Regions from separate parts of the Cytobacillus sp. FSL R5-0569 genome, predicted to be linked through region 4. Evidence: riboswitches for the same ligand, from Rfam matches in the RefSeq annotation. Region 4 holds a riboswitch; each other region holds the start of a gene.
The links. Region 4 has a riboswitch for cobalamin ahead of MKX78_RS02255 (ABC transporter substrate-binding protein). Riboswitches for the same ligand answer to the same signal wherever they lie in the genome.
Positions count from the first base shown of each region.

Region 1: another riboswitch for cobalamin. It lies ahead of MKX78_RS14095 (ribonucleoside-diphosphate reductase subunit alpha); the one in region 4 lies ahead of MKX78_RS02255 (ABC transporter substrate-binding protein).
Region 2: another riboswitch for cobalamin. It lies ahead of metE (5-methyltetrahydropteroyltriglutamate--homocysteine S-methyltransferase); the one in region 4 lies ahead of MKX78_RS02255 (ABC transporter substrate-binding protein).
Region 3: another riboswitch for cobalamin. It lies ahead of MKX78_RS05460 (hypothetical protein); the one in region 4 lies ahead of MKX78_RS02255 (ABC transporter substrate-binding protein).

Region 1 covers NZ_JBBOWW010000001.1:2,785,095-2,792,662, reverse strand. The annotation lists gene MKX78_RS14125 (Rrf2 family transcriptional regulator) at 96-533, opposite strand; gene hmpA (NO-inducible flavohemoprotein) at 707-1,861, shown strand; gene MKX78_RS14115 (H-type small acid-soluble spore protein) at 2,125-2,307, shown strand; gene MKX78_RS14110 (metal-sensitive transcriptional regulator) at 2,451-2,786, shown strand; gene copZ (copper chaperone CopZ) at 2,800-3,009, shown strand; gene MKX78_RS14100 (heavy metal translocating P-type ATPase) at 3,093-5,513, shown strand; cobalamin riboswitch at 6,046-6,223, shown strand; gene MKX78_RS14095 (ribonucleoside-diphosphate reductase subunit alpha) at 6,388-7,568, shown strand, end outside.
Region 2 covers NZ_JBBOWW010000001.1:238,190-245,757, forward strand. The annotation lists gene MKX78_RS01280 (hypothetical protein) at 1-101, shown strand, start outside; gene metE (5-methyltetrahydropteroyltriglutamate--homocysteine S-methyltransferase) at 122-2,422, opposite strand; cobalamin riboswitch at 2,571-2,750, opposite strand; SAM riboswitch class I at 2,804-2,916, opposite strand; gene MKX78_RS01290 (DNA-binding protein) at 2,994-3,278, opposite strand; partial or broken gene MKX78_RS01295 (glycosyltransferase family 2 protein) at 3,561-5,072, shown strand; gene MKX78_RS01300 (nucleotide sugar dehydrogenase) at 5,064-6,305, shown strand; gene MKX78_RS01305 (glycosyltransferase family 2 protein) at 6,371-7,568, shown strand, end outside.
Region 3 covers NZ_JBBOWW010000001.1:1,037,254-1,044,821, forward strand. The annotation lists gene MKX78_RS05440 (aminoglycoside phosphotransferase family protein) at 59-922, opposite strand; gene MKX78_RS05445 (hypothetical protein) at 1,012-1,197, shown strand; gene MKX78_RS05450 (MFS transporter) at 1,257-2,468, opposite strand; gene MKX78_RS05455 (MarR family winged helix-turn-helix transcriptional regulator) at 2,485-2,928, opposite strand; cobalamin riboswitch at 3,156-3,358, shown strand; gene MKX78_RS05460 (hypothetical protein) at 3,522-3,797, shown strand; gene mmgD (citrate synthase) at 3,742-4,863, shown strand; gene MKX78_RS05470 (bifunctional 2-methylcitrate dehydratase/aconitate hydratase) at 4,880-6,319, shown strand; gene prpB (methylisocitrate lyase) at 6,333-7,238, shown strand; gene MKX78_RS05480 (MarR family transcriptional regulator) at 7,321-7,568, shown strand, end outside.
Region 4 covers NZ_JBBOWW010000001.1:423,540-431,107, forward strand. The annotation lists gene MKX78_RS02250 (hypothetical protein) at 380-1,159, shown strand; cobalamin riboswitch at 1,213-1,392, shown strand; gene MKX78_RS02255 (ABC transporter substrate-binding protein) at 1,500-2,462, shown strand; gene MKX78_RS02260 (FecCD family ABC transporter permease) at 2,428-3,486, shown strand; gene MKX78_RS02265 (heme ABC transporter ATP-binding protein) at 3,494-4,969, shown strand; gene cbiB (adenosylcobinamide-phosphate synthase CbiB) at 4,962-5,912, shown strand; gene cobD (threonine-phosphate decarboxylase CobD) at 5,899-6,975, shown strand; gene MKX78_RS02280 (bifunctional adenosylcobinamide kinase/adenosylcobinamide-phosphate guanylyltransferase) at 6,954-7,553, shown strand; gene MKX78_RS02285 (cobyric acid synthase) at 7,519-7,568, shown strand, end outside.

The DNA of each region.
Region 1 (7,568 bases), 2.4 Mb from region 4:
AGGTTCTCGATTGTAATAAAAATAGCGGACTAAAGTCCGCTATCTTATTATTTCATCTCCCTACTTGGTAGGAAAGAATGCATTGCTATCTAAAATTAACTTTTAAACAAAAAGTCTGCTAATGCCGCTTGATTCTTCGTTAGATCAGCTAATGTATATTGATCTAGTACTTCTAAATACGCTTTTAATGCTTTATTTAATACATGTCTTAGACCACAAACAGGTGAAATGACACAATGATTGTTATTAGTATCAAAGCATTCAACTAAATGAAAATCTTCTTCGGTTTTTCTGACCACTTCACCAATATTAATTTCTTTAGGTGACATCGCTAAACGAATGCCGCCATTTCTTCCTCTTATCGTCTCAACATATTGATTTTTCCCTAATTGATAGATGACTTTCATCAGATGATTCTTAGAGATTTGATATGTGTCTGCAATTTCTTTAATATTTGTAAGCTGGTCTTTTTCAATTGTTGCTAAATATATGAGAACTCTTAATGAATAATCCGTGTAGTTGGTAAGACGCATTATGAATCACACCTTTTTTCTATTAATAGTTCTATTATACATATTGCTTGTTATGGAACCAATTGTGACAACTTTTTAAAAGATGTATTTAAAATATTGCTTTAAATTTGGAAACGGTATATTTTAAAGATGTATTTAAAATATTGCTTTAAAATTGAAGGGTGGAGATATTAATGTTAAAACAAGAGACGATTAAAATCATCAAATCAACCATACCCGTATTAGAAATTCATGGAACCGCTATCACCACGCATTTTTATAAACGATTATTTGCTGAACATCCTGAACTACTTAACATTTTCAATCATGCTAATCAAGAGAAGGGAAGACAGCCTAAAGCACTCGCTAATGTATTATTTCAAGCAGCTAACCATATTGAACATTTAGAAAATTTAGCGCCGGCAGTTGCTACAATTGCTCATAAGCATCGAAGCTTAGGGGTTAAGAAGGAGCACTACCCAATCGTCGGGGAACATCTATTAGCAGCGATAAAAGAAGTTCTAGGTGATGCAGCAACAGAAGACATTATTACGGCATGGGCAGAGGCTTATGGAGTGATTGCCGCTATCTTTATTTCCACAGAAGAAGAGCTATACAATGCATCAGCATGGGCTGGATTTAAATCTTTTAAAGTAGTAAATAAGGTACCTGAAAGTGATCTTATCACTTCTTTTTATATTGAGCCAAATGATGGTATTACTTTACCAACCCACCAACCTGGCCAGTATGTAACGATTCGGGTAAATATAGCTGGCGAAAAATACGACCATAACCGTCAATATAGCTTATCAGGAAAACCATCAGAAAAGACGTATCGTATATCTGTTAAAAGAGAAGAACATGGTAAAGTCTCTAACTGGTTACATGACCATGTGCAAATAGGAGACAGTTTGGATGTTAGTGCACCAGCTGGTGAATTTGTATTATCATCCCAAGCAGAGACACCAGTGGTATTCATCAGTGGTGGTGTTGGAACCACACCATTATTGAGTATGCTTCATACATTAGAAGGGACAAAGCGAGAAGTAAGTTTCCTTCATAGTTGTAAGAACAAAAACTTACATGCGTTTGGAGATGAAGTGAGGCCGTTGATAGCAGGAATTGAAAATGGGCGTTTCCTAGTAAAATATAGTGATGACGAGGGCAGATTAGATAGTGAGGATTTAAAGCAACATATTAGTGAGGAAGCAGAGTACTATCTATGTGGTCCTATCAATTTTATGGAAAATATGAAGGAACAATTATTGATGTTAGGTGTGGAAAATTCGCATATTCATCTTGAACTGTTTGGTCCAGCCGTTCCTCTAAAAGAAAAGATCAATATGTAAAAGAAGAGCTTTTGAAATATTTCAGTAGAAAAGAGATGAAAACTCATCTCTTTTCTGTTTATTCAATTTTGCCTTTTCCCTTTCAACTTACACGATATAAATGAATAAATTAAAATCAATCCATTGTTAAGACCTTTCATCTCTTAGTAACCTTAATTGTATATTGTCGAGAAGTCCTTCATCAACAAATGAGTTCCTTTCGAAATGTATAAAAAGGCTAAAATGTTAAAGAATATATTTATCAATTATGAGAGGTGAATCATATGGAAACAAAGAGGATAAAACAAATACTTTCATCATCGAGTGATGTAGAAGTTCAATACAATGGAACTTCTGTATGGATAGATAAGTTACATGAAGATGATAAAACAGTTACTGTTCATTTAAGAGGAATTCCTTTAGAAGAAAGAACAGAAGTAGATATTTCAGACCTTAATGAAGTGTAATTACAATTCAACATGTTAGAGTGTAGGTAGATACTGCTACCTACCTTTTTATTTATAGTGGAGAAATGAACCATATTTAAAATTTCTTTCACTTTACATAGGGTACCGGGGTATAATATAATATGTGTAAGGGAGGCGATTCAATGGGATATGAAGAAGATCAGGTAAGAGAAGAAACAATGTGCCTAGAGCATGCAGATAGACGAAGTCATCATTCAGATAAAGTAAAAAAGAATTTAGTCACTCGATTGAATCGTATCGAAGGACAAATTCGAGGTATTAAAGGTCTAATTGAAAAAGATACGTATTGTGATGATGTGATTACACAAATATCCGCAACACAATCTGCCTTAAATAGTGTCGCTAAGATTTTACTTGAAGGTCATTTAAAAGGGTGTGTCATTGATCGGATAAATGAAGGTGACGAAGAAGTGTTAGATGAATTTCTTATTACAATTCAAAAATTAATGAAAAAATAGGAGGATTTTAAACATGGAAAACGTAATTTTACATGTAGAAGGAATGTCTTGTGGTCACTGTGTGAAAGCGGTGGAAAGTAGTGTTGGTGAACTTAAAGGAGTAGACACGGTTAAAGTAGATTTAAATAGAAAAGAAGTCAAAGTTGCTTTTGATGCTTCATCTGTAAAGCTTGATCAAATTAAAGAAACAATTGATGATCAAGGTTATGAAGTTAAATCTTAATCGTGCAGCTTTGCACGATTTATTTTAAATGTTTATATAGGGTAGTAGGGTATAGTATTTAAAGAAAGGTGTGGTAGGAGCATATGTCTAATCAAGACGATTCTCACCAAAAAATTCATTTGCCAATTACGGGAATGACTTGTGCTGCCTGTTCTGCGCGAATCGAAAAAGGGTTAAGTAAAATGGATGGTGTAAACGAAGCGAATGTGAATCTCACTTCTGAAATAGCAACCATTTCCTATAACCCTCAAATAGTAGGAGAACATGCATTTCAGCAGAAGATTAAAGATCTAGGCTACGAAGTTGTTTTAGAGAAAGCTGAGTTTGATATTTCAGGAATGACTTGTGCTGCTTGTTCTGCGCGAATCGAAAAAGTTTTAAATAAACAGTCCGGTATTGCGCAGGCAAACGTGAACTTAGCTTTAGAAACAGGTACTGTAGAATACAATCCTGAACAGGTTTCAGTTGAAGAAATTATTGCAAAGGTAGATAAGATTGGGTATAGCGCTTCGCTAAAAACAACAGCCAGTGCAAATGATGTGAGGGAACAGCATATTAAAAAGCAGCAAAAGAAATTTATCGCTGCTGCTATCCTTTCTCTACCATTACTTTGGACGATGGTTGGGCATTTTGAATTCACTTCATTCATTTTTCTACCAGATTTTTTAATGAACCCTTGGATACAGTTAATTTTGGCGACACCTGTACAATTTATTATCGGTTGGCAATTTTATACTGGTGCATATAAATCATTGAAATCTGGTAGCGCGAATATGGATGTACTTGTTGTATTAGGTACTTCTGCAGCTTACTTTTATAGTTTGTTTCTAACATTACAATCGATGAATGCAACACATGGTCATCATGTTGAGCTCTATTATGAAACGAGTGCGATTATTATTACCCTTATTTTGTTAGGGAAATTATTTGAAGCACGTGCAAAAGGAAGATCATCAGAAGCAATAAAAAAATTAATGAATTTAAAGGCTAAAAAAGCCGTTGTATTAAAAGAAGGGAAGGAAACCATTGTCCCTGTTGAGCAAGTAATGCAAGGCGATATGGTTATCATTAAGCCTGGTGACAGAATTCCTGTAGATGCAGTAATCATTGAAGGGCATTCAGCAGTTGACGAATCAATGTTAACAGGAGAAAGCGTGCCAGTTGATAAGAAAGCTGGTGATGAAGTAATAGGAGCAACTGTAAACAAAAATGGCCATTTAACAGTTGAAGCAACAAAGGTTGGAAAAGATTCAGCGCTTGCGCAAATTATTAAAGTAGTCGAGCAAGCACAAGGGTCAAAAGCACCTATTCAGCGGTTAGCCGATAAGATTTCGGGCATCTTTGTTCCCATTGTGGTAGCTATTGCCCTTGTTACCTTCTGTATATGGTTTCTTTTCTTGCAACCGGGTGATGTAGCTAGTGCGTTAGAAAAAATGATTGCTGTACTCGTCATTGCTTGTCCTTGTGCACTAGGATTAGCGACGCCTACTTCAATTATGGCAGGGTCTGGCCGTTCAGCCGAGATGGGTGTTTTATTTAAAGGTGGAGAGCATCTCGAGATGACACATGAAATTACAACTGTTGTGGTTGATAAAACAGGTACTGTTACAAATGGTCAGCCTGTATTAACCGATATCATAGTCGAGCCTGGAACAAATGAGGCCCATTTCCTTTCCATTGTTGCTGCGAGTGAGAAGTCATCTGAACACCCTCTTGCTGAAGCCATTGTGAAAGGGTTAGAGGAGAGAAATATAGAAAAAGTAAAAAGTGAATATTTCGAAGCGCTACCGGGTTATGGTATCTCTGCGAAAGTTACAGGAAAAGATGTACTGATTGGTACAGTTAGATTAATGGTAGAGAATGGGATAGACTCCTCTTGGTTCTCGAAACAAATGAAAGAATTAGAAGGTGAAGGAAAAACAGCTATGCTTGTGGCTATTAACGGTAGAGCAAAAGGCCTCCTTGCTGTAGCTGATACGATAAAAGATTCATCAAACGAAGCGATTCAAAGGCTACATGATATGGGGTTAGAAGTTATTATGATGACTGGAGATAACCAGTTAACCGCACAAGCCATTGCTAAAGAAGTAGGTATATCAAAAGTCATTGCAGAAGTCTTACCAGAAACGAAAGCAGAAGAAGTAAGAAAGCTACAAAGTCAAGGGAAAAAGGTAGCGATGGTAGGAGATGGTATTAACGATGCCCCAGCATTAGCAACTGCCGATATCGGCATGGCTATCGGTACAGGTACAGATATTGCCATGGAAGCAGGAGACATTACACTTATGCGTGGTGATCTAAATAGTATTGCTGATGCAATCATGATGAGTAAAAAAACCATTCGTAATATTAAACAGAATCTTTTTTGGGCGTTTGGCTATAATACAATCGGTATTCCTATTGCAGCTGCAGGTTTCTTAGCACCATGGTTAGCAGGTGCTGCGATGGCGTTTAGCTCTGTGTCCGTTGTATTAAATGCACTTCGTTTGCAACGTGTAAGATAAAAATAACAAGTTCCGTATGAATTTCTATAAAACATTCTATACAATAAACTGAATGAGAAAAACAAGCTAATTTAAATAGTTAGTTTGTTTTTCTATTTTTATAGAAGACATGAAGAAGATTGGTAAAAAAATTTTGTCCTTTAAGATAAATTATTTTCTTTTAATATGGAATATACCTTTAATTAATTTTTGCCCCACAACTTTAACACCATTGATTTATTTCAACAATTCTATGATTTTTTAATTTATTTACCAAAAAACTATTACTTTTCTGGTTTAAGCATACTCGTTTGAAGGTAAAAAAGTAGAGTTGGTCAGCTTGAACAATTTTTAATGGATTTCAAGACTTTTTTACACAAATAAGAAATGCTATTATTTATTATGGTCTTAAATTTACCGCTAAAAGAACGAAATGTATATTTTAGATTTAGATAAAAGAAATAAATTGTATTCTATGAAATGATGTGATATGATTACTCATACAATCTCAGATACAATATATAGTTATTTTTTTACTTCTTAACAACTACATATAGTAATTGGTTGAAGGAGTCCAAATGGACTTAAAATGGGAATCCGGATAAGCCGGAGCTGTACCCGCAACTGTAAGTGTGACGAAAAGAGGAAACCACTGTTCTTTTGAAAGAATGGGAAGGCTCTTAGTAGATTGATACACAAGCCAGGATACCTGCCTTCTTAATCAAAAGTTTCAATTCTTCGGGGCTTGAGAAGATGAAACGACAGTTGATGAAAAGAGTGTATTGTACACTTGTATTTATACTGTCGTTTGATCCGCTCAAGGTGTAACTGGGGCGGTTTTTTTTATGCCTAAATTTGATAGAAATAGTTTGAAGGAGGAAGGAATTTGAAAACAATGATTGATACGACAGTCAATTTTGAACAATTATATCAACAATTCAACAACTTACCAATTAGTGCGTTAGAAAAGCGTGCAGATCAATTAAATCACTTAGAGTTAGATAGTTTCTACGATCAGTTAATACTAGAATGTCTTTCTTACATAAATGTTAATGAACCTGATTGGACATATGTGGCTGCCCATTTATATTTAAAGAAGATTTATCAACAAGCAGCTGAGAACCGAGGGTACAGTGGTCAGGCTTATGGTGATTTTCATTCTTTAATTCAACAATTAAGTGATATTGATATTTATAGTCCTATTTTATTATCTAGTTATACAAAAGAAGAAATTGATGAATTAGGCAAAGAAATTGTCCCTGAAAGAGATCAGCTCTTTACTTATCTCGGGATCAAAATGCTTACGGATCGTTATGTAGCAAAAGATCGCCAAAAGAGGATTTTTGAATTGCCTCAAGAACGCTGGATGGTTATTGCAATGATTCTTATGCATCAAGAAGAAAAAAATCGGCTGCAATTAGTAAAAGAAGCTTACTGGGCAATGAGTAACTTATTTATGACCGTAGCTACACCAACTTTATCTAATGCAGGTAAGAATTGGGGACAACTATCTAGCTGCTTTATCGAAACAGTTGATGATAGTCTAGATTCAATTTATGACAGTAATACAGACATTGCTGCACTATCTAAAAATGGTGGTGGAATCGGCGTTTATTTAGGTAAGATTCGTAGTAGAGGTAGTATGATTAAAGGGTTCAAAGGCGCTTCATCTGGGGTGCTTCCATGGATGAAACAACTAAATAATACAGCTGTAAGTGTCGATCAACTTGGACAAAGACAAGGGGCAATTAGCGTTTATTTAGACGTTTGGCACAAGGATATCTTCTCTTTCCTTGATGCAAAGTTAAATAATGGTGATGAAAGATTGCGTACACATGATTTATTTACCGGTGTATGTCTACCTGATTTATTCATGGAAAAAGTAGAAGAGCGTAGTAACTGGTATTTATTTGACCCACATGAGGTTCGACAAAAAATGGGCTTCTCACTAGAAGATTATTATGATGAAGAAGTTGGTGCAGGTACTTTTAGAATGAAATATCTAGAATGTGTCAATAATGAAGAGCTATCGAAGAAGGAAATTCCTGCTATCGATATTATGAAGTCTATCATGCG
Region 2 (7,568 bases), 190 kb from region 4:
AATTTAACGAAAAGAGATTTAACCATGGTTCTTATCAGAAGAAGATGGATAAGAAACTAAACACTGTACTATTAAACGAGGAAATCCGAACGAATGTATAATCGTTCGGATTTCTGTTTGTTTATTCGCCTTTTTTTACAAGTAATTTTTCCCGCGAGAGTTTGGCAGCTTGCACCATGACTGTTAGGGCTGCGACGGTTTCGTCAATGCCTCTTGTTTTGAGGCCGCAGTCAGGGTTAATCCAGAAAAGTTGTGGGTCTAGTACTTGTAAGGCACGGTCGATGTTTTTCGTTAGTTCGTCGAGTTGTGGCACCCGAGGGCTGTGAATGTCATATACACCTAAGCCGATACCTTGTTCGTAGGTGCTTTCTTCAAATGAGTGAATGAGTTCGCCGTGGCTTCTTGATGTTTCAATGGAGATGACATCAGCGTCGAGTGCTTGAATGCTTGAGATAATGTCTTCGAAATCGGAGTAGCACATATGCGTATGAATTTGTGTTTCATTTCTGACAGAAGTAGTGGCTAGTCTAAAAGCATAAACAGCAGCGTTCAGATAATCTCCCCACTTCTCTTGTTTGAGTGGTAATCCTTCACGAATGGCTGGTTCGTCTACTTGAATCATCCGGATACCATTTGCTTCTAGTGCTTCTACTTCTTTTCGAAGGGCAAGGGCAATTTGGTTTGCGACTTCGTAACGAGGGATATCGTCGCGGACAAATGCCCAGTTTAAAATCGTAATCGGACCAGTGAGCATACCTTTTACCGGGTGATCTGTTAAGGACTGGGCATAGACTGTTTCTGCAACTGTCATTGGCTGTTCAAATGAGACATCTCCATAAATGAGTGGTGGTTTGACACAACGAGAGCCATAAGACTGCACCCAACCGAATTTTGTGAATTGGAATCCGGCTAATTTTTCACCGAAGTATTCGACCATATCTGTGCGCTCGAATTCGCCATGAACAAACACATCAAGGCCTAGCTCTTCTTGAATATCAATCCACTTTTTAATTTCCGTTTTGATATATGTTTGATAGTCAGTAGCAGTTAACTCTCCTTTACGCCATTTTAAACGATTTCTTCTCACTTCCTGTGTTTGTGGGAAGCTTCCAATCGTTGTTGTAGGTAGGAGTGGTAGTTGGAAGGCTGTTTTTTGTGTTGCTTGACGAACAGAATAAGGTGTTTCGCGCTCTGCTAGTGATGATGGTAAGTTTTGAATGGCTGTTTGTACTTGTTGATTGTTTCTAATAGAAGATTGATTTAGTGCCCCGATAGCAGTTCGTCTCTCGTTTATCTCATCTTGGATTTGCTCTTTTCCTTCTCTTATTCCTTTCGTTAGCACTACGATTTCTTGTAATTTTTCATCAGCAAAGGTGAGTGCGGTCTTTAATGTATGATCTAGTGTTTCTTCAATTTTGACTGTAACGGGTACATGCAATAAGCTGGATGAAGGCTGGATGATTAAGCGATCTTTCGGAACAATTGCTGTAATTTCTTCTAGAAGAGAGAGCTTATTATCAAGTTTGGCGCCCCAGATATTACGGCCATCGATGACACCTGCAGCTAATACTTTATCACTTGGGAAGCCGAATTTTTGTAAGGAAGCGAGGTTTTGACCTGCATCATGGACAAAATCAAGGCCGATCGCTTGCACAGGTAATGAGGTAACAGCTTCATAATAAGTGATGCTTTCAAAATACGTTTGTAAAATGATATTTATCTGTGGTGCTGCCTGGTGTAATGTTTGGTAAACTGCTTGATAGAGTGAGATGTCTTCTTCTGTGAGGGTAGTTGCTAAAATAGGTTCATCGATTTGTACCCACAAGGCACCTTCTTGCTGTAATTCTTTTAAAATTTGTGCATAAAGAGGAACGAATTGATTGACGATTGATTTGAATTCACTTTCTTTATAGCCTTTTGATAATTTCACAAACGTAATCGGGCCCAAGATAACCGGTTTCCCGTCGATTTCAAGCTTCTCTTTTCCTTCTTTATAAAAGGCAAGTGGCCGGTTTTCAGCAAGTGTTGGCGTGAGGTTGTTGAGTTCTGGCACGATGTAGTGATAGTTTGTGTTAAACCATTTGGTCATTTCAGCTGCCACGGCATCTTTGTTCCCTCTGGCAATATCAAAATACGTTTCGATATCAACCTTCCCACCTCTGTATGTAAAACGCTCAGGAACAAGTCCAAACATCACAGCTGTATCAAGGACATGATCATACAGTGTGAAATCGCCAACCGGGATGAGATCAACGCCAAGTTGTTTTTGCTTCTCGAGAGAGGATAAACGAATGACTTCCATTTGTTGCAGAAAAGTCTCTTTATTCAACTTACCACTCCAAAATTGTTCTAGAGCTTTCTTCCACTCCCGCTTCTCGCCAATTCTTGGATAACCTACATTTGAACTTTTTACTTCAGTCAATTTAAACACTCCTTTAGATTGTATTTTCTCAACAAAAAATCTCTCTATTTATTATTAAATGAGAGATTCATACGCAATATTAACTAGAGTTGAGACCATTTGATTTGCTCAACACGTATTCATCACTCCTCTCTATGCATCCGTAGAGTCTAAGTGCAAACAACAGACAGGTCTCCTGACTTCGGATTATCGCTCGTTATCCCTTCCCATTTCTATTATGAAATAGTGGTCAATGATAAGTCGCTCTCCTTCACAGTGGCGGGACCGTGCCGGCATTCCACCGGGCTTCCCTTTTAAGCAATCATGCATCTGTTGCCTTTGTTATTAAGTTTTGAAAATACAAAAGACCTCTCTAATTAAAAATAGAGAGGTCTTTATCCTCTCTTATTTGCCAAAGCTATTACACTTTGCAGGAATTAGCACCTTTTTAACAAATAATTGTTAAAGGTTGCTGGGTTTCATCGGGCCAGTCCCTCCACCTCTCTGAATAAGAGAATTACATATTTATAATATTTTGAATTTTAAAGATAGATTAGCATAATAAATGGAAGCTGTCAAAATAAATTCTTCATCAGTGATATATATCATCAGATTCAAGCCACTTGCGAAATTTATGTAGATGGTAATAATGCTTGCCATTAAGAATGACTTTTGGTGCGTGAGGATGCTTCTGTAATAGATCCTTCATGTCTGCTTCACTTAAATAAAAGTAAAGATGAAGGTGGCTTTGCTCCACAAGTAAATGATTCATATTACCTTCATTTTTACTACTAAATTGCTTCAACCCATTGCCTATGAAATAGCCAAGTAATGCTAAACCGACGGCAATCCAAATAAAATTCAACTCGAATTCCAATTTGTAATCCCCCTTAAATACATATATATCTACTTTAACATCTCCTAACGAATAGTAATAATATATTTTTTAGTGCCGAATCCGATCAATGCCCCCATAATTAAACCAATCTACCCTGTCTATCGCACCATCTTTCATAGATTGTATACTTGTCCGAGAACAAAATTGGCCAAGCTGTATATATTGATATTACTTAGTGTTTTTCTCGGGTTTGTGATGGAAAAGGCTATAGTTAGCACAAAGGAGACTATTAATTTTGCTGAAGGAGAGAAGTGAAGTGTTATGAATCTATCTGTTATTATTCCCATTCAGAATGAAGAATCTACGTTGTCAGCCGTTTTAGAAGAGTTAGTGAAGATTGAGCCATATGAAATCATCGCTGTTTTGAATGGTTCAACAGATGGATCGGAGAAAATAGCGGAAGCATTTGAATGTAGAAAGCTTGTTTATAAAGAACCTCTAGGGGTGGATATTGGACGAGCAATTGGTGCAAGGGAGGCAAAAGGAGATACGCTTCTTTTTATTGATGGTGATATTGTCGTTAGAGCACAGGAGCTACAAGCACTGCTTGATGGCATTCGGGATGGGGCTGATATTGCCCTAAATGATTTAAGCTGGACAATGAAGCGCCCCATTAGACCACATCCGACAGCAGTATCAAAGTTCTCTCTTAATCATTTTTTAGGTAAAGGTGAGTTATCCGTTAATTCCTTAGTCGCTGTTCCTCATGTTATGAAAAAATCAGCGCTTGATACAATTGGTTGGGAGAATTTAGCTTGTCCGCCATTAGCTCATAGTATAGCTGTGATGAAAGAATTAAAGATGAGTGCACCAGTAGCCATTGATGTGATTGCTACAAATAAGATTCGACCGAAACATCAACAGAAGATTACGGGCTCCTCTTTTTCATTTTCAACAAGTTTAATAATTGGTGACCACTTACGTGCAGTGGCCCAACTGATTGAAGAGAGAGGATTTCGCGGTGGTTTAAACGATGGCAGGCGAAATCGGCTATCTTTTAAGGAATATGTACAAGCCTTTTCGGTAAAGGAAGCGAAACGAGCGAAGTATAGTGCGATTATTCCTGTAGGGAAGGAGCCGGATACGATTGCTGAAGTGATTGCTGAGGTAAAGAAGGCAGGCATTGATGAAATCATTGTTGTGTTAAATGGAGCAGATGAACGAACAAAGGAAAAGGTAGAAAAGTCAGGTGTGAAAGTGATTGCGTTTGACCAGGCACTCGGACATAACATTCCAAGAGCGATTGGTGCGCTTCACAGTACAGGAGATATCTGTTTGTTCTTAGATAGTGATTTTGTTATCAAAGCAGAAGATTTAACCCCTTTTATACATGCTGTAGAAGAAGGGGCAGATATTGCTTTAAATGATTTAGAGATATTGCTCGACCGTGCCCATCCGTTGCATTCTGTGAGTGCTGCTAAGTACCTTCTGAATATGGCGCTGAAAAGAGAGGACCTCACCGTTAATTCTCTCACTGCTATTCCACATGCAATGAGCAGGAAAGTGATTGACGAGATTGGTATCCTCACATTAATGTCTCCACCGTTATTTCAAGCAAAGGCAATTCTAAAAGGATTTAAAGTCGAATCCATTCATTATGTCGATGTCGTCAAGCCAAATAAAATTAGAAAACAGCATCACAGGCAAGCCGATGGTCGGGTCGAATCAACTGACCGGATTCTAGGTGACCACATTGAAGCATTTTCATATTTACTATCGTTCAATCAGAGATGCGGTTATACAGATGGCAATCGAAAATGGGACATGCTCCAAGGTCAAATAGATAGAGTTGCTGTTATTGGTCTCGGCTATGTTGGTCTCCCACTGGCTCTCCACTTAGCAAAAAAGGGCTGTCATGTAACGGGCATCGATCAAGATACTCATAAGATTGAGTTATTACAGCAAGGGAGCAGTTATATTCCTGATGTAAAAGATGAAGAGCTGCAAGCGGTTCTAAATTTCATTCCAAAACATACGGATGCAGCTATAGCTTTGCTTAAAGCCGCTGAGTATATCATCGTCACAGTTCCAACCCCAATTGACGAACATCATGAACCGGATTTAAGAGCGATGATTGCCGTTACTAACTATCTTTGCCAATATTTACAGACGGGACAAACGATTATTTATGAAAGCTCTACTTATCCGGGAACAGTAGAAGAGGTGATTGAGCCTATATTCACACGCCATCACTTTAAAGCTGGTGAAGACTACTACTTATGTTATTCACCCGAGAGAATTGATCCTGCAAATAAGCAATATACGTTAGCCTCTATCCCAAAAGTAATTAGTGGTCAAACAGAGAGTTCTCTTGCGAAAATTGATCAGTTTTATGCAAAGTATTTTGCTGAAGTTGTGCCAGTAAGCTCGCCGAAAGTTGCAGAGTTAGCTAAGTTATTTGAAAATACACAGCGATTAGTCAATATTTCACTAGTGAATGAGTTGGACGAGCTATGTGAACGATTAGACATTGATTTTTATGAAGCCCTGCAGGCAGCTGCGACAAAGCCATTTGGATTTACTCCTTATTGGCCTGGTCCGGGAATAGGTGGACATTGTATCCCTGTTGATCCGATATATTTACAATGGAAGCTCAATCAATACGGCTTAAGCAGTCAGCTCGTAGCAGCAGCAAGAGAAATTAATGATACGATGCCTCAAAAAATCGTCAAAAAAGTAGAAGCTGAATTAGCAGGGGAGACCGGGGCAATCCTTGTTGTTGGCCTAGCGTATAAAAGGGATGTGAACGATGTCCGTGAATCCCCAGCTTTAACAATTTTTAACGAACTCTTGCAAAAAGGTTATCAGGTAGACTATCACGATCCTTATGTACCAACAGTTGTTCTTGAAAATAAAAGCTATCAATCTGTTCCGTTAACAAACGAGACATTATCAAAGTATCAATTAACCCTGCTTCTTACGGACCATAGTAATTTGGATTATAAACTTTTATCGAAAGTAGAAAATATCATTGATACGAGGCATGTATTAAAAACAGGGAAATGAACAAGCGATACTATATTCCTTGTAAGGGGGTGATGCCACTTAAAGATGTAAGGAGACGATGCTTTTTGGATGGTTCGTGTTTATCTTTGATTGTTCCTATTAGTCGGGATGCGAGTAATCAGTATGTGAGTAAGTTAATCCAGACCTATCAATCTATCACAAATGTTGAGCTAATCTTTGTTGCCCATAAATTACTAAATGTTGATCCGTTTCGTCTCGTAGTAAATGATGCTTGGCAACATGTCTACGAAGCACATGTCATCGGGGCAAAAAAGGCAACAAGATCATGTATGTTATTTTTAGATCTCAACCAACATATTACGGTACCAACGCTCCAGCAATTTTTACAACCTCTGATGGACAATAGCGCGGACGCTGTTCTCAATAATATGGACTATGAATTTCAAAAAAAACACCGCCACATTCCTTCTACTATTTTCCCGCAAATAACCAATGCTTTTATCCATCGTTCGGATTTAAAAATAGACCAAATCGTGTTCGTCCCTTATGGACTCTCTAGAAAAGCAGTAGATACTATTGGTATTGATACGCTTAGCAATCCTGTTGAAGCACATGTGAAATTAGTTCAACAAGGCTATGTATTGTCACATCAGCTTCCTATTCGTAATATCTTTCAGCTGCAAAATCAAGTGTGGGATAGGAAAGATGACAGGAGAAGAATAGACGATTATTTACAAGCTTACACACAAAGATTCCCGCCTAATAGCCGATCAAAGTTTTCTGATGGTGAAAGAAGATTAGATGTACTAGATTCTGTTATCCAGGGCCATCAGCCAACTATTAGAAAAAATGACCATGCCAACAACCCCTTATCCCAGTTATCAGTTATCATCCCAGCTCAAAATGAACAAGCACGAATTAAGGCAGTAATTGAGGAGTGTATGCGATTAGGTCCGTTAGAAATCATCGTTGTAGTGAATGGGTCAAATGATCAGACAGCGGTTCATGCATATGATGCAGGGGCAACGGTTATTCAGTTTGCTGAAAAACTAGGTTTAGATACTGGTAGAGCGATAGGTGCCCACTTTGCCACCGGAGAGATTTTGTTATTTGTTGATGGCGATTTTCTCATCGCGATGGAAGACTTACAGCCATTTGTACAGGCTGTAGAGAGGGGCGTTGATGTTGCAGTAAATGACCTCAATGCTAGCTTAAAACAGCACTGGCCACTTCACTTAGTTACTGCCTGTAAATACGCAATAAATGTAGCATGTAATCGAGCTGATTTAGGTGTGGGTTCCA
Region 3 (7,568 bases), 610 kb from region 4:
GGACAAAATTATATGGATTTGTCCGGTTTCTAATAATAGTTGTAGAATACTGTTAAACTTATCTGTGCATAATTTGTATTTTGGTCATTCCTGTACTTATGGATTGTCGAACAACTTTTTCATCCTGGTCATTGACGTTTTTCAACCATTTGTGAAATATTGGTTGTAAGCCGTAAAAGGAAGTGACTCTTCTATACATTTCATCTTTATTGAATTTTGTTTGATAAGATGCGAGAGCTTCTTTGGTGAATTGATCTCCGAAATCCCAATATAGCCCTGCAAAGTCAAACGCCGGGTCCCCTATTTGCGTATCTGTAAAGTCTATAATTCCTGATATTTCCTTTTTGCTTGGATGATAAAGGATATTGGCACTTGTTAGATCACCATGAATCACCACTTTTGCTTCTTTAAATTTTGACACCGCTAAAAACATTTTATCAATTTCTTCTTTTTCTGCGTCTTTTAAGAACGGAAATATTTTTTTAATCAGGGCTTGATGTAATTGCGCCCAATAATTTTCACTATGTAGTTCTTCTATATTACATTTCTTTGCTTCATCTATATCCAGACGATGTAATTCTGTAAGAAATGTTCCTAACCGCTTGGCTTCATATAAAGGAGGAGTAATCAATGAATGAGATAATGCTTGTCCTTTAATGAAGTGGTAAAAAACACCAATCATTTGTCCGTCTTTATTATAAAATGGAAGATAATTTGGTATTTCAATAATGGAAGAAAGATATGAGAGCTGGTGAAGTAGCTTTATTTCCTTTTTTATTTTCACTAATACTTGTTTTGTTTTTGGTATTCGGATGACATATGTTTGATTAACAATATAAATATGATGATCCCAACCAGAATGATTGCTTTCAATCTGTATTTCCTGAAGATGCGGGAGATGGTTTTTAATTAATTCCTTCATGGAACAGTCTCCTTTTTTATTATTTTGTATAAATCGTTTTTTTGAGGGGGAAAATAGGCGAGACATCTTATAAAAGGGGAGTGAAAGCAATGGAAAAAAAGTATGATAATCAAGTGGATGAGAAAATTATTGCTGCTCAAAATGAAGCTCAACAATACAATCAAATGGATACAGAATTAGAACAGTCAGAAGAAGTACAAGCAGCAATGGAGAAAAGTTATGAGTATGAAGTGACGAATCAACAACCGACATATGAACCGAATAAACCATTTTAATTAGAAAGAAGAGACTTCCATTACGTGGAGTCTCTTCTTTCATTATAGCATACCTTATTTTACATTGATGCTGTTTGATGTGTCTGTTTACTCCCATTATGTTCGGTTCGTCCATAAACTAAAAAGTAAAGAATAATTGAAGCAATCGACACTATCCCCATGTAAATGTATAACATACTGTAGCCAGTTATAGGAATCAGTAAACCTAATAAATAGGGTCCAAAACCTAAACCACCATCGAGAAAGATAAAGAAGGTGGAAGTAGCTAGCCCCATGCGATGGGATGGCGTTAATTTGACCGCAATCGCTTGTGTACAAGACTGCATATTACCAAAGCCTAAGCCAATCAAAGCCCCCGCCACTAATAACATAACACCATTTGATGAATTACTAAGTAAGAATAGACCTACTCCAAATAAAATGAACGCTGGATACATCACGTAATTTGCCCCTTTGCTGTCCATTAATTTACCAGTGAAAGGACGGGATAGTAAGACAGCGATGGCATAGACAAAGAAGAAAAAGCTAGCAGCATTTACTAAGTCCTTTTCAATTGCATAAAAGTTAATAAAAGACAAGACGCTTGAATAACAAAATGCGACTGTTAATGTGACGAGTGCAATTGGAAGTGCCTTTGGTTCAATAAAGCTAGATAATTGAAAACCAGATGATTGAAATTGAGCTTTTTGATCTTCAGTTAACTCTTTCACATTCACAGTTAACCCGATAAGTAGGCCAATAATACCAAGAATCAAACAAAAAATGAAAATCGTATGAAAAGTTGTGTATTGACTCATTAACATACCGATAAAAGGTCCTATTGCTGTCGCTAAAGTATTACTCATACTAAAATAGCCGATTCCTTCACCTTTCCTTGTTTGCGGTATAACTGAAGCGACAATTGTACCACTTGCTGTACTTGCCATCCCTAATGTTAAACCGTGGATAAAGCGGGTAATAAGTAAGAAATTGACATCAATTTCAATAAAATAAAGACTTGTTGATAAACTAAATAATAGTAAGCCAATGATTAAAGTCTTCTTCCGTCCAATACGATCAATATATTTACCGATAAACAATCTTCCTACCAATGTTCCTATAATAAATATGCCAGTAACTAAGCCAGCTTGGCTGGCGGTCGCATGATGTGCTTCAACGGCATACACCGCAATCGTAACCATTAATAAATAAAACACTAATGTTAGAAAAAAGTTTACGGAAGAAACGGTGATAAAGTCCTTGGTCCATAATTTTTCTTTTGTTGAACTCATATTCTTTTCTTCCTCCTTACAAATTGCTTTTAATACTATCAAAAATACGAATACATTCTTCTTGTTCCTCAGGTGTGATTCCCTCTAATATTTCCATTTCGAACTGATCAATCGGAATGCGGATTTTTTTGTATATGCGTTCACCTTCGTTCGTTATTTTCATTTTCTTTTCACGTTTATCCATGCTTGGGATTTTTTCTACATATCCATATTCCTCAAGCTGATTTATGGTCCTCGTAACTGTTGGCTTTTCGACACCTTGATATGCAGCAATCTCTACTAAAGTTGTTGGACCAAAATGGTAGAGATAATAAAGGATTGTCCACTGTGCCCGTTGTAATTGATGTTTCGTTAATAAGCTGTTTAGTCTATTCTCAAAAGGGCGATAAAGCATCATAAAGTGATGAAAGAACCTTTGGCTAGCAATAATAATATTCACCTCATTTAAAATAGTTATCAATGGTAACTAATATACTATAACAAAAAGCCGTCTTGTCTGTCTATGGGCGATAGATTTTTTTCTGTAAAATGGTAAATGTTATGTTAAAATTGTATTTCTTTTAAGAGATGTTTGTAGGCGACATTTAAATTGTTATAATAACAAGTGTTAGTTAAAAGTGAAAAGTAGTACAATTAAGAAAATAATTGTCAATTTTCTAAAATATTGATATATTTAAATAGAACAATTGAATATTTTCAAAAATAGGTGTAAATAGAATGCTCGCTTGTCTATTTACTTAAAAGGGAAGTACGGTTGGATTCCGTCGCTGTCCCGCAACTGTATTTGCGAGTGATATGAAAGATACCACTGTTTCCTAAAAATGGAGATGGGAAGGTTTCGTATCATGTTGACCATAAGCCAGGAGACCTGCCTGTTTAGTGTAAACATCAATTCCTACGTGGATATAGGAGGTGTTAAGTACGGGTAATGAATACATGCCAAGGTCGCATGTTTATTTTAGTATTCGTTTGAACTTAACAACTTCTTTCTAGAAGTTGTTTTTTTAATGGATTGATATGGTAAAAAGGTGAGCAAGAACGGAGGAAAAAGCTTTGTTTGGAACCGTTCCTTATTATGTGAACATAATGAAATCAACGATCATGATGAACAGCTATTCTGCTGAGAGTTATAGTTTAAAAAGAGTATTAGATCAGTATAAAGAAGACATCCGAACACTCTCTGTAGAAGAAGAGAAGATCCAAATATATTTAAGGAATGCTGAAAGGGCTTACAGCATTGTCAGGCATGATGTAATTGGATGGGAGGAAAATGATTGTGAGCATGGAGGAGAAGTATATACCAGGGTTAGAGGGAATCATAGCTTCTGAGACCAGCATCTCATTTTTAGATACTGTTCATGGAGAGATTGTCATAAAAGGTTATGACTTAATTCAACTTTCAAAAACGAAAAGCTATTTAGATATTATCCATTTACTTCTAGAAGATCAATTACCAACAGACGAGGAAAAAAATTCATTAGCTAATACGTTAAAGTCCTATTATGAAATACCAACGGCCGTAATGGAGGTTTTTACTCATTTACCAAAAGGAACACATCCAATGGATGGGCTCCGCACTGGCATCTCAAGCTTGGCTGGATATGATTCGACCTTAGATGATAGGTCGAAGCAAGCAAATAAAGAAAGAGCTTATCGTCTACTTGGCGGAGTTCCGACAATTGTAGCTAACAGTTATCGTATATTACAAGGTCTGGAGAGAATTGAACCGGATAAATCCCTATCATATAGTGCCAACTTTTTCTATATGTTAACTGGTAGAGTACCTTCCGATTTAGAAGAAAGAGTATTTGACCAATCATTACTTTTATATAGTGAACATGAAATGCCAAACTCAACATTTGCAGCAAGAGTAATTGCTTCCACGCAATCCGATCTATTTGGAGCGTTAACGGGCGCAGTTGCAAGTTTAAAAGGTAGCTTGCATGGCGGTGCAAATGAAGCGGTTATGTACATGTTGAATGAAGCGGAAAGTGTCGCTGGCGTGGAAGGTCTCTTCTATAAAAAACTATTTAAAAAAGAAAAGATTATGGGCTTTGGTCATAGAGTTTATATGAAAAAAATGGACCCAAGAGCATTAATGATGAAGGAAGCTCTACAGGAGTTATCCATACAAAATGGAGATGATTCGTTGCTTCGAAAATGTGAAGCAGGAGAAAGAATCATGGAAGTTGAGAAAGGGCTATACCCTAATTTAGATTATTATGCCGCACCGGTTTATGGCATGTTAGGAATTCCTATCCCACTTTACACACCGATTTTCTTTAGTGCAAGAACGGTTGGTTTATGTGCCCATGTCATTGAACAGCATGAAAACAACCGCTTATTTAGACCGCGGGTCATTTATTCAGGTGCACGTCATACTTTACCAAATTGAGGAGGAGTACGAGTAAATGCTGAAAACGAATGAAAAGGTTGAAACCGATGTTATTTTAACGGAAATTGCTGATTATGTATTGGATTATGAAATAACAAGTGAAGAGGCTTATCGCACGGCACATTATATCTTGCTCGATACAATTGGTTGTGGAATATTAGCGCTTGATTATCCTGAATGTACAAAACTACTTGGTCCTGTTGTGCCAGGAACGGTTGTACCTAATGGAACAAGAGTCCCTGGTACATCATTTGAATTAGACCCCATTAGAGGTGCATTTAATATTGGCTGTATGATTCGCTGGCTGGATTACAATGATACATGGTTAGCTGCTGAATGGGGGCATCCTTCTGACAACCTTGGTGGTATTTTGGCAGTTGCAGATTATTTAAGTAGGCAACGTCTTTCAGTTGGTAAAGAGCCAGTTAAAATGATTGAAGTCCTGGAAATGATGATCAAGGCTCATGAAATTCAAGGATTATTAGCGCTAGATAATAGTTTAAATCGCGTGGGTTTAGATCATGTACTGTTTGTTAAAGTGGCAACAACTGCTGTTACGGCAAAGATGCTTGGTGCAACAAAAGAAGAGGTGATTCATGCATTATCACTTGCATGGGTGGATAATTCTGCATTAAGGACATATCGTCATGCGCCAAATACGGGTTCAAGAAAATCATGGGCTGCTGGAGATGCGACAAGTAGGGGTGTTCAGTTAGCTATGATGGCTGTGAAAGGTGAAATGGGCTATAACAGTGTCTTATCTGCACCTAACTGGGGATTTGAAGACGTTCTGTTTAAAGGGCAAAAACTTACCCTACAAAGAGAGTTAAGTGCTTATGTAATGGAAAATGTGTTATTCAAAGTTTCTTATCCGGCAGAATTTCACGCGCAAACTGCAGCGGAGTGTGCCGTTTCACTTCATCAAAATGGCGATGTGGGTGATTTAAGCGATATCGATCGAATTACGATTACCACACATGAATCAGCGATTAGGATTATCGATAAAACAGGTCCATTACATAATCCAGCTGACCGCGATCACTGTATTCAGTACATTACAGCTATTGGTTTATTAAAAGGAAATATTCGCGCTGAGGATTATGAGGATGATGTAGCTAGCGACCCCCGAGTAGACACCTTACGAGAGAAGATGGAGGTAGTGGAAGATCTGCAATACTCGAAGGATTATTTAGATCCGAACAAGCGCTCAATCGCTAATGCAGTTCAAATCCATTATAAGGATGGAACTTCTTCTGAGAAGATTGAATGTGAATATCCATTAGGTCATCGATTCCGCCGTGACGAAGCGATTCCAAAAGTATTGCAGAAATTCGAGTATAATATTAAAACTCATTTTTCAAACAAGGCACAAAAAAGCATTGCTGGAGCTATTTCCGATCAAGAAACGTTAAAAGAGATGGCAGTAAATGAATTTATGAATTTATTCTTAATCTAGGAGGGGATGCAAGATGGCATGGATTGTTCATAAACCTGTGACTCAACAAGATTTAGCTGAGCAATTTCGTTCAAAAATGCTAGATAAGAATATATTGCAAATACCTGGGGCGCATGATGCAATGGCAGGCTTAATGGCAAAACAAGCAGGCTTTCATGCTCTGTACTTATCAGGCGCTGCATATACGGCAAGTAAAGGACTGCCAGACTTAGGTATGGTTACATCTACTGAGATGGCAGAAAGGGCGAAAGAAATTATTCGAGCAACTAATTTGCCATTACTTGTTGATATTGATACAGGGTTCGGTGGGATATTAAATGCGGCAAGAACAGCTGTAGAAATGCAAGAAGCTGGAGTGGCTGCTGTGCAGATAGAGGATCAAAAGTTACCGAAAAAATGTGGCCATTTAAATGGAAAACAGCTTGTAACATCAGAAGAAATGATACAAAAAATTAGAGTAATTAAAGAAGTTGCCCCTCATCTAATGATAATAGCAAGAACAGACGCACGAGCGGTGGAAGGACTTGATGAAGCGATTGAACGAGCGAAAGCATATGCAGAAGCTGGAGCGGACGCTATTTTCCCAGAAGCATTAAAAACGGAAGAAGAGTTTAGTCTATTTTCACAAGCGATTTCAATTCCTTTACTAGCAAATATGACTGAATTTGGTCAGACACCGTACTACTCAGCGGATGAATTTTCACAAATGGGCTTTCAAATGGTTATCTACCCTGTTACTTCATTAAGAGTGGCAGCGAAGGCATATGAAAACGTTTTTAATATCATTAAAGAAACAGGGTCACAAAAAGATGCACTTGCTAATATGCAAACAAGAAAAGAACTATATCAAACAATCAGCTATGATGATTTTGAAGAATTAGATGATACATTAGCAAAAACTATATTGACAGAAGAATAATTGTATAGGCGTTCGGTTATACAGCCGAGCGTCAACCTTCCTTAATTATTTTACTTCATAAAAGATTAGGAGAAATGAAAAAATGAACGCAAGGAATGAAATAATTATACAGCACCTAATTGGGGAAATGGCCAGTAATAAATACTTTATTAATGTGTTATTGCATAAACAAGAAACGCTCAATGATAACCTTATTTGGCTTATGATGAAGTTGAAAAAGCGTGGTGAAATGAAAATCACGGATATCTCTACAGATTTCTATATGTCCCCAGCAGCTGCAACGAATATGAGTGATAAATTAAAGGTACTTGGTTTTGTAACTAAAAGTAG
Region 4 (7,568 bases):
CTGGGAAAATCATGATTTCTTAAAGTAATGTATGATTTAAAAGTTAAGATTGTATGCTAATCCATTAGTTATTTTCATAGTATGTGTTAGAAGTGGATTGTTATCATTGGTTTGATATAAAAAGGTTTTTTAGGGTATGAACAAAACTCAGGAATTGAAATAGTTATTTTGTAATGTTTTTTTAATAATCGTATTTCCTTATCTTTGCTAAAATGAAATGGATGAAATGACGCATTGTATCGTGTGTTTGTGATTTACATGTAGTTAGTATAAATTATTGCAGTAAAACGAAATAGTTGTGTGGTATGAGGGTAATAACAAAGGTGGTACAATTTAATTTGCTCTTCGTCTTTCTATTTTCAGTTCGGAGGTTTCTAAATTGCGAAAGAAAAATCATAGTGTTCGAGATCTCATCTATATCTTATTAAACGAAAAGGACCAGTCCGTTATTTCTTATGGAATTGAATTTTCTGAGTTTATGCAATCATTACAGAACAGGACAGGGCATCTTCTATTAGTGAAGCATCAGTATGATAATGGGGAACTGAATGTACATACCATGTTTGATTGGGTGGCTCATGAAGACCTGCCAGCACTAATAAATGAAGATGTTTATAGTTATGGTGATTTTTGCTGGATAGATTTCGAGGAGGAAGAATCGTTAAATGAATTGCCTGCTCAAGCAATTGCTGAGCTCCTATATCTTAGTCATGTAAAGGAGCATTTAAAGAAACCTTTCTATAACCATTTAAGCAATCGTTATTGTTATTTAGCGCATGATGACGGTTGGTTAAATAAGGTCTATTACCGAGACTGGCAGGACTTTTACAAAATGCTTGGCGACGTTGCTGCTATGAAGATGGAGCATTTAAAAGTAGAAAAATCTTTATTAGGCCTAAAAAAGAAAAAAACATATCCGCAAGTTCCAGAAGGCGCGTTAAGGGCATTAAGAAATTTAATGAAGGAAGGCCTGGTAATTTCTTTTGAACAGAGTGAGCAGACACGTACAAAAATTAATATACCGCTCTGGACAGTTGGAGATTTCACTAATATGGATGATATGTATGATGAGTTCGAAGCAATGAGGAAGGAAGCCACTCCAGACGCGAGATTGGTTTTTGATAAAAAACTGAAAGAATGGCAAGTAACTGATTCATAAAAATAATAATGCACCACAAAATATGATAAGGTATAATAAAATCGACAGAAAATTGTAGATTTAAGGAAATAGGTGTCAATTTTTGACTTAATAGGGGAAATTGGTGTAAAACCAATGCGGTCCCGCCACTGTAACTGGTTAATAAACAAAGAAAACTGCTATATATGTTGTATAGGAGGAGCCTTTGATTATAAACCATAAGCCAGGAAACCTGCCTATCTTCCATAAACACTGTAACCTACGAGGATAGGGGGTGTTTGGTAAGGCTTCTTTGTCGTGATTATTCCTTCCAAACATCTCCTACTAATGGGGATGTTTTATATTTTAAGGAGGGTCAATCATGAAGAAATGGTATTTATTTTTAGTCTCGATTCTACTATCAGCAGGTATTCTTGCTGGATGTGGGAATGACACAGCTGAACCGAAAAAAGATGGAGAAGAGAAGGTTGAAGAGAGTACTGAAACTAGCGCTTTTCCTGTAACATTAACGGATGCTGCGGATCAAGAAGTGGTGATTGAAGAGGAACCAGAAGCGATTGTTTCATTAATCCCGAGTAATACTGAAATCGCTTTCGAATTAGGGTTAGGTGAGAAGGTAGTCGGTGTATCTGATTTTGATAATTATCCAGAAGAAGTAGCTGATATTGAAAAAATCGGTGGACAAGAATTTAATGTAGAAGCAATTATTGCTTTAAATCCAGATGTTGTATTAGCACATAATTCAGGAGCGCATAATAGTACTGAAGGCTTAGATCAATTAAGAGATGCTGGTATTACTGTTCTTATTGTCAATGATGCACAGAATTTTGAAGAAGTATATGATTCCATAGAAATGATTGGTAAAGCAACAGGAGCAACAGAAGAAGCAAATCAAACAGTTGAGGAAATGAAAACCCGTTTGGCAGAAATTGAAGAAAAAGCAAAGTCTGTTGAAGAGAAAAAATCTGTCTTTGTAGAAATCTCTGCAGCTCCTTCTTTATATACTGCCGGTCAAAAAACATTTATTGATGATATGCTCAATTTGATCCAAGCGGAAAATGTAATTGAAGAAGAAGGTTGGCCACAAATTGACGAGGAAGCTGTCATCGAAAAAAATCCTGATGTGATTATCACTACATACGGGTATTATACGGAAAATGCGGTAGAAACCCTTTTAAGTCGAGAAGGTTGGCAAGATGTAACAGCCGTTAAAGAGAAGCAAGTCTATGATGTGCACTCTGATAAGGTAACTCGTACAGGTCCTAGACTTGTAGAAGGAGTAGAGGAGCTTGCAAAAGCGATTTACCCAGAAGTATTTAAATAATAGAGGTGTTGCTAATCTCTGTGCGTTCGTTTTCTTATGTGTAGCAATGATGATGGGGATTTCTATAGGGACTGTTTCAGTGCTACCGTTAGATATATTCAATATCATTGGAGCGGAAATCTTACGTTTACCGATAAGTAATGATGTTAATCCAATGCATAGTAATATTGTTATGAATATTCGCTTGCCTAGAGTCGTATTGGCGGGCTTCGTCGGGGCATCACTTGCAATAGCAGGTGCTGCCTTTCAAGGTTTATTAAGGAACCCTTTAGCAGACCCTTATACATTGGGGGTGTCTTCAGGAGCTTCTGTTGGTGCTGTATTAACGATCTTTCTCGGTTTATCCATTCCGTTTGTTGGCACCTTTACTTTACCGTTATTTAGTATTACAACAGCTTTTCTAACGATAATTGTTGTCCTTTTCTTTGCGCGACAAATTGATCGTGGCATGAGAGTAGAGACAATCATTTTAACCGGTATTATCTTCAGTTCTTTTCTAGGTGCATTTATTTCCTTAATGATTGCTTTAACCGGGGATGAACTGAGACAGATTATTGGGTGGTTGTTAGGAAGCGTATCGATGAGAGGTTGGGACTATGTTCAAATCATCCTTCCTTTCTTTATCATTGGTTCTGCGATGCTTATTGCCAATAGCAAGGAATTAAATGCGATGTCATTCGGCGAAGAAAGAGCTCGTCATATCGGGGTGAATGTACAGAAACGTAAGATGATGGTCTTAATTGCCGGATCGATTTTAACTGGTGCCGCTGTAGCAGTGTCAGGTACAATCGGATTTGTCGGCTTAGTCATTCCGCATCTGACCAGATTGCTATGGGGACCAGACCATAGACACTTGCTTCCTTTATCGATGATGACAGGTGCGGGGTTTTTAATACTTGCTGATTTATTTGCAAGAACAGTCATTTCACCTACTGAGTTACCTATTGGTGTCATTACTGCGTTAATTGGTGCACCAGTTTTTGCTATCATTCTAATTAAAAGAAGAGCGGAAGGCAGAGGATAATGTGATGATGTATAGCTTACGAAAAATTAACGGTGGTTATGGAGGCAAGCAGGTCATTCATGATGTTTCCTTTGAAGTAGAGAAAGGACAGTTATTCGGCATACTTGGACCGAATGGGAGCGGCAAGTCGACAGTTTTAAAGATGCTAAGTGGTCTTATACCGGTCACATCTGGTGAAGTTTATTTAAAAGATCAACCAGTACAAAATTATAACACGAAGGAAATAGCGAAAATCGTTGCTGTCCTACCTCAACATGCCGAACATAGTTTTTCTTATACAGTAAAGGAATTTGTATCACTTGGTCGCTATGCTCATCAAAGTGGCTGGTTCCAAACATGGTCTGAAGATGATGAAGAAGTGGTTCAACGATCGATGAAACAAACAGGCGTACAGCATTTTGCACATAAAAATATTACTGAGCTATCAGGTGGAGAGAGACAACGTGTGTTTTTGGCACAAAGTCTCGCACAAGAACCAGAAATATTATTACTTGATGAGCCAACCAATCATTTAGACTTATCCTATCAAAAAGAATTGCTAGATATGTTAAAAGAATGGACTGAGAAAAAGGGTTTAACGGTCATATCCATTTTTCATGATTTAAATTTAGCCGGTTTATATTGTGATCAAATCGTTTTATTAAATGATGGAAAAATAGTCTGCAATGATAAACCTAATGAAGTATTGCAAGAAGCACGTATTATAGAAGTTTATGAGACTGAAGTGAAGAAGCACGGCCACCCGAAAGTACCAGCACCTCAAGTAGTCCTAATACCTGAGGAGAAATGGCATAATGAAGAGATTATTACACCTGCTATATTAATGGTGAATGCAGAATATATTACACTTCAGTCTGCCCAACCTCTAAGGGTAATGTCATCAGGTGTTGTTGGTTCTGGTATTGGCTGGTATCAAACATTTGTTAATCGCCATGTTGATAAAAGTTATAACTGTGATGATTTTTATGAGGAGATGGTAGATTTTCTTATAGAAAAAGGGTTTGAGCCTTCGGAAACGGTTGGTATGATGACAGCGGTATATACGGATGATGTGATCTACGAATTTTACGAAATGGATCTGTTCTCTGTGTTGATCGTGGTCACAGCAGGTGTAGGAAACGCTGTCGATGCTTCGATGGCGAGCAAACATAAAGAGGTAGTAACCCCAGGCACTATAAATAGTTGGATATTTGTCAATGGTCATCTTTCTGAAGAGGCATTTATTCAAGCAATGATGACGGCAACTGAAGCGAAAGCAAAAGTATTAATGGATTTAGAAGTAAGAGACAAAGAAACGGGGACAGTTGCCACGGGCACATCTACGGATAGTATATTAGTTGCTGCAACACAAAGTGGAGAGAAAATAGATTTCGCTGGAACAGTTACACCCCTAGGAAAAATAATTGGAAAAGGTATTTACGAATGTACACAAAAAGCGATTCACAAGAGTCGTAAAAGAAAAAAGGAAACAGATGATGATTGAACATTTAATCGCATTAACAATAGCAGTGGTCATTGACCGATTCATAGGTGACCCACCGCAATGGCCGCATCCTGTAAAGTGGATGGGTTCTTTAATAGGATTTTTAAGGAATAAATGGAATATAGGGGCGCATAGAAAATGGAAAGGTGTAGCTATGATAACAACAGTCTTATTGATTGTATTAGTTATATCGATAAGTATTGTGGTGATTGCTTATGCTGTCCACCCTATCGTTGGAATATTATTTGAGGCGGTGTTAATCGCAACTACCATCGCCCAAAAGAGTTTAAAGGAAGCGGCAATAGAAGTGTACGAGCCTTTAAAGAAGGAACAAATAAGTGAAGCAAGGCAAAAGCTTTCATATATTGTTGGTAGGGATACAGAAGAGCTAGATGAAGCGGGGATTGTTAGGGGAACAGTTGAAACAGTAGCAGAAAATACAAGTGATGGGATTACTGCCCCGTTGTTCTTTGCATTAATTGGTGGTGCACCATTTGCATTAGTTTATCGCGCTATTAACACTTGTGACTCAATGGTCGGTTATCAAAATGAGAAATACATTGATTTTGGCTGGGCGTCTGCAAAGCTTGATGATGTGGTGAACTGGGTACCGAGTAGACTGACAGCATTTTGTATGCTTCTCGTGAATAAGCCGAGATTTATTCGAAAGAAAGAGAGCTTCCGATTAGTGATGAGCGATGCGAAAAAACATCCAAGCCCCAATAGTGGCTGGGGAGAAGCAGCTGTGGCTTATTTATTAGGAGTTCAATTAGGTGGTAAAAATACATATGAAGGGCATGTTTCTTATCGTGCCACGATGGGGGAAGCTAATATGCCATTATCAAGGAATCATATTGTAGAGGCGAATACTATTATTACTAAGACCATTCCACTGTATCTCTTTATCTTATGGCTAGGGGGTGTTTTGATTGCAATGGCCTAAGCATGGTGCGAATCCACAATATTTATACGAAGTATTAAAGTTAGATATGCCCGCAAAGACAATTGACTTTAGCGCGAATATTAACCCATTAGGGCCTCCACAAGCTGTAAAAAGGCAATGGTCAAGCTTACTTTCATCATTATACGAATACCCCGATCCGTTTGCCACAAGATTAACAGAGCGTATCAGTAAAACCACATTACTTCCAAAAGAAAATGTTCTCATTGCCAACGGTGGAGCCGAAATCATCTCAATGATTGGACAGTTATTTGCAAGAAAGCGTGTAATGATTGTCCAACCTGCTTTTTCCGAATATGAGACAGCTTGCCGAGCGAATGCGTGTGAAATTGACTATTTCTTCTTAAATAAGAACTGGCATTTAGATATTGAAGGTTTGATAGCTACTTTTAAGGAGAATGATGTAGTTTTTTTGACGAACCCGAATAATCCGACGGGTAAATACTTCTCGAAAGCTTCAATCAAACGTTTGATTGAAGCTGCAGAATGTCTAGGTGTTTACCTCATTGTCGATGAAGCTTTTTATGATTTTGTGGATGAATATGAACCGATCTCTCCGTTATTACTGCAGTACGATCAGTTAGTTATTATTCGCTCTATGACTAAAATGTTTGCCATTCCTGGGATTCGCTTAGGATATGTGCTCGCGAATGAACAATTTATAACTGACTTAAGGGCAATACAACCGCATTGGAGTGTCAATAGTGTAGCGCAGGAAATAGGGTTACTGTGTATAGAGGATAATAACTTTCAGAAGGAAACACGTGAGTTGATGAAGGTAGAACGGAAGAGAATCTTTTCTTTTTTAACACATAATGATTACCTACATTCAGATTCATCTACCAATTTTTACTTATTAAAAGATCCATTTTCCAAAGAAAGCGAGAGACTTTTTCTTTTTTTATTAGAAAAGGGACTGATTCCAAGGCATACATACAACTTCCCCGGATTGGAAGGAAATTGGCTTAGACTAGCAATGAAATCACCGGATGAAAACAGTCGATTGATGGAGGCATTAAAGCGATGGCGCGAATCATCTTTATAAGCGGTGGAGTGAGAAGTGGTAAGAGTCGGCTTGCTGAGAAATTGGCCATTGATATGGCTTACTACCATGGGAAGCAATTACATTACATCGCGACAGCTCAACCAAGTGATAAGGAAATGATGTTGCGCATTCAGCATCATCAAAAGCAGAGGCAAGAGAGTGGTAAGAAGTGGATGACATGGGAACAACCAAGAAAGGTTCACCAACTAGCTACTCACTTCTCTTCAAACGATATTATTCTTCTAGATTGCCTAACAACTCTGCTTAATAATGAGTTTTTTTATGAGAATCGCTGGTCTGATTACGAATTTCAACAACAAATTTATGCAAATCTTGTCCAAGGAATAAAAGAGCTTTCGAGTAAAGTCGATACGTTAATTCTCGTAAGTAACGAAATATTCCATGATGTGATAAGTGATGAACCACTTGTACTGGTGTATGGAAAGATGTTAGGACGACTCCATCAAAAAATAGTGAAACTTGCAGATGAAGCTTATCTAGTAGATGCTGGCTGTCTCATTCAGATGAAAGGAGGAGAAGAATATGAAAGGCTTAATGGTCGTTGGAACCGCCTCTGATGTGGGGAAAAGTAT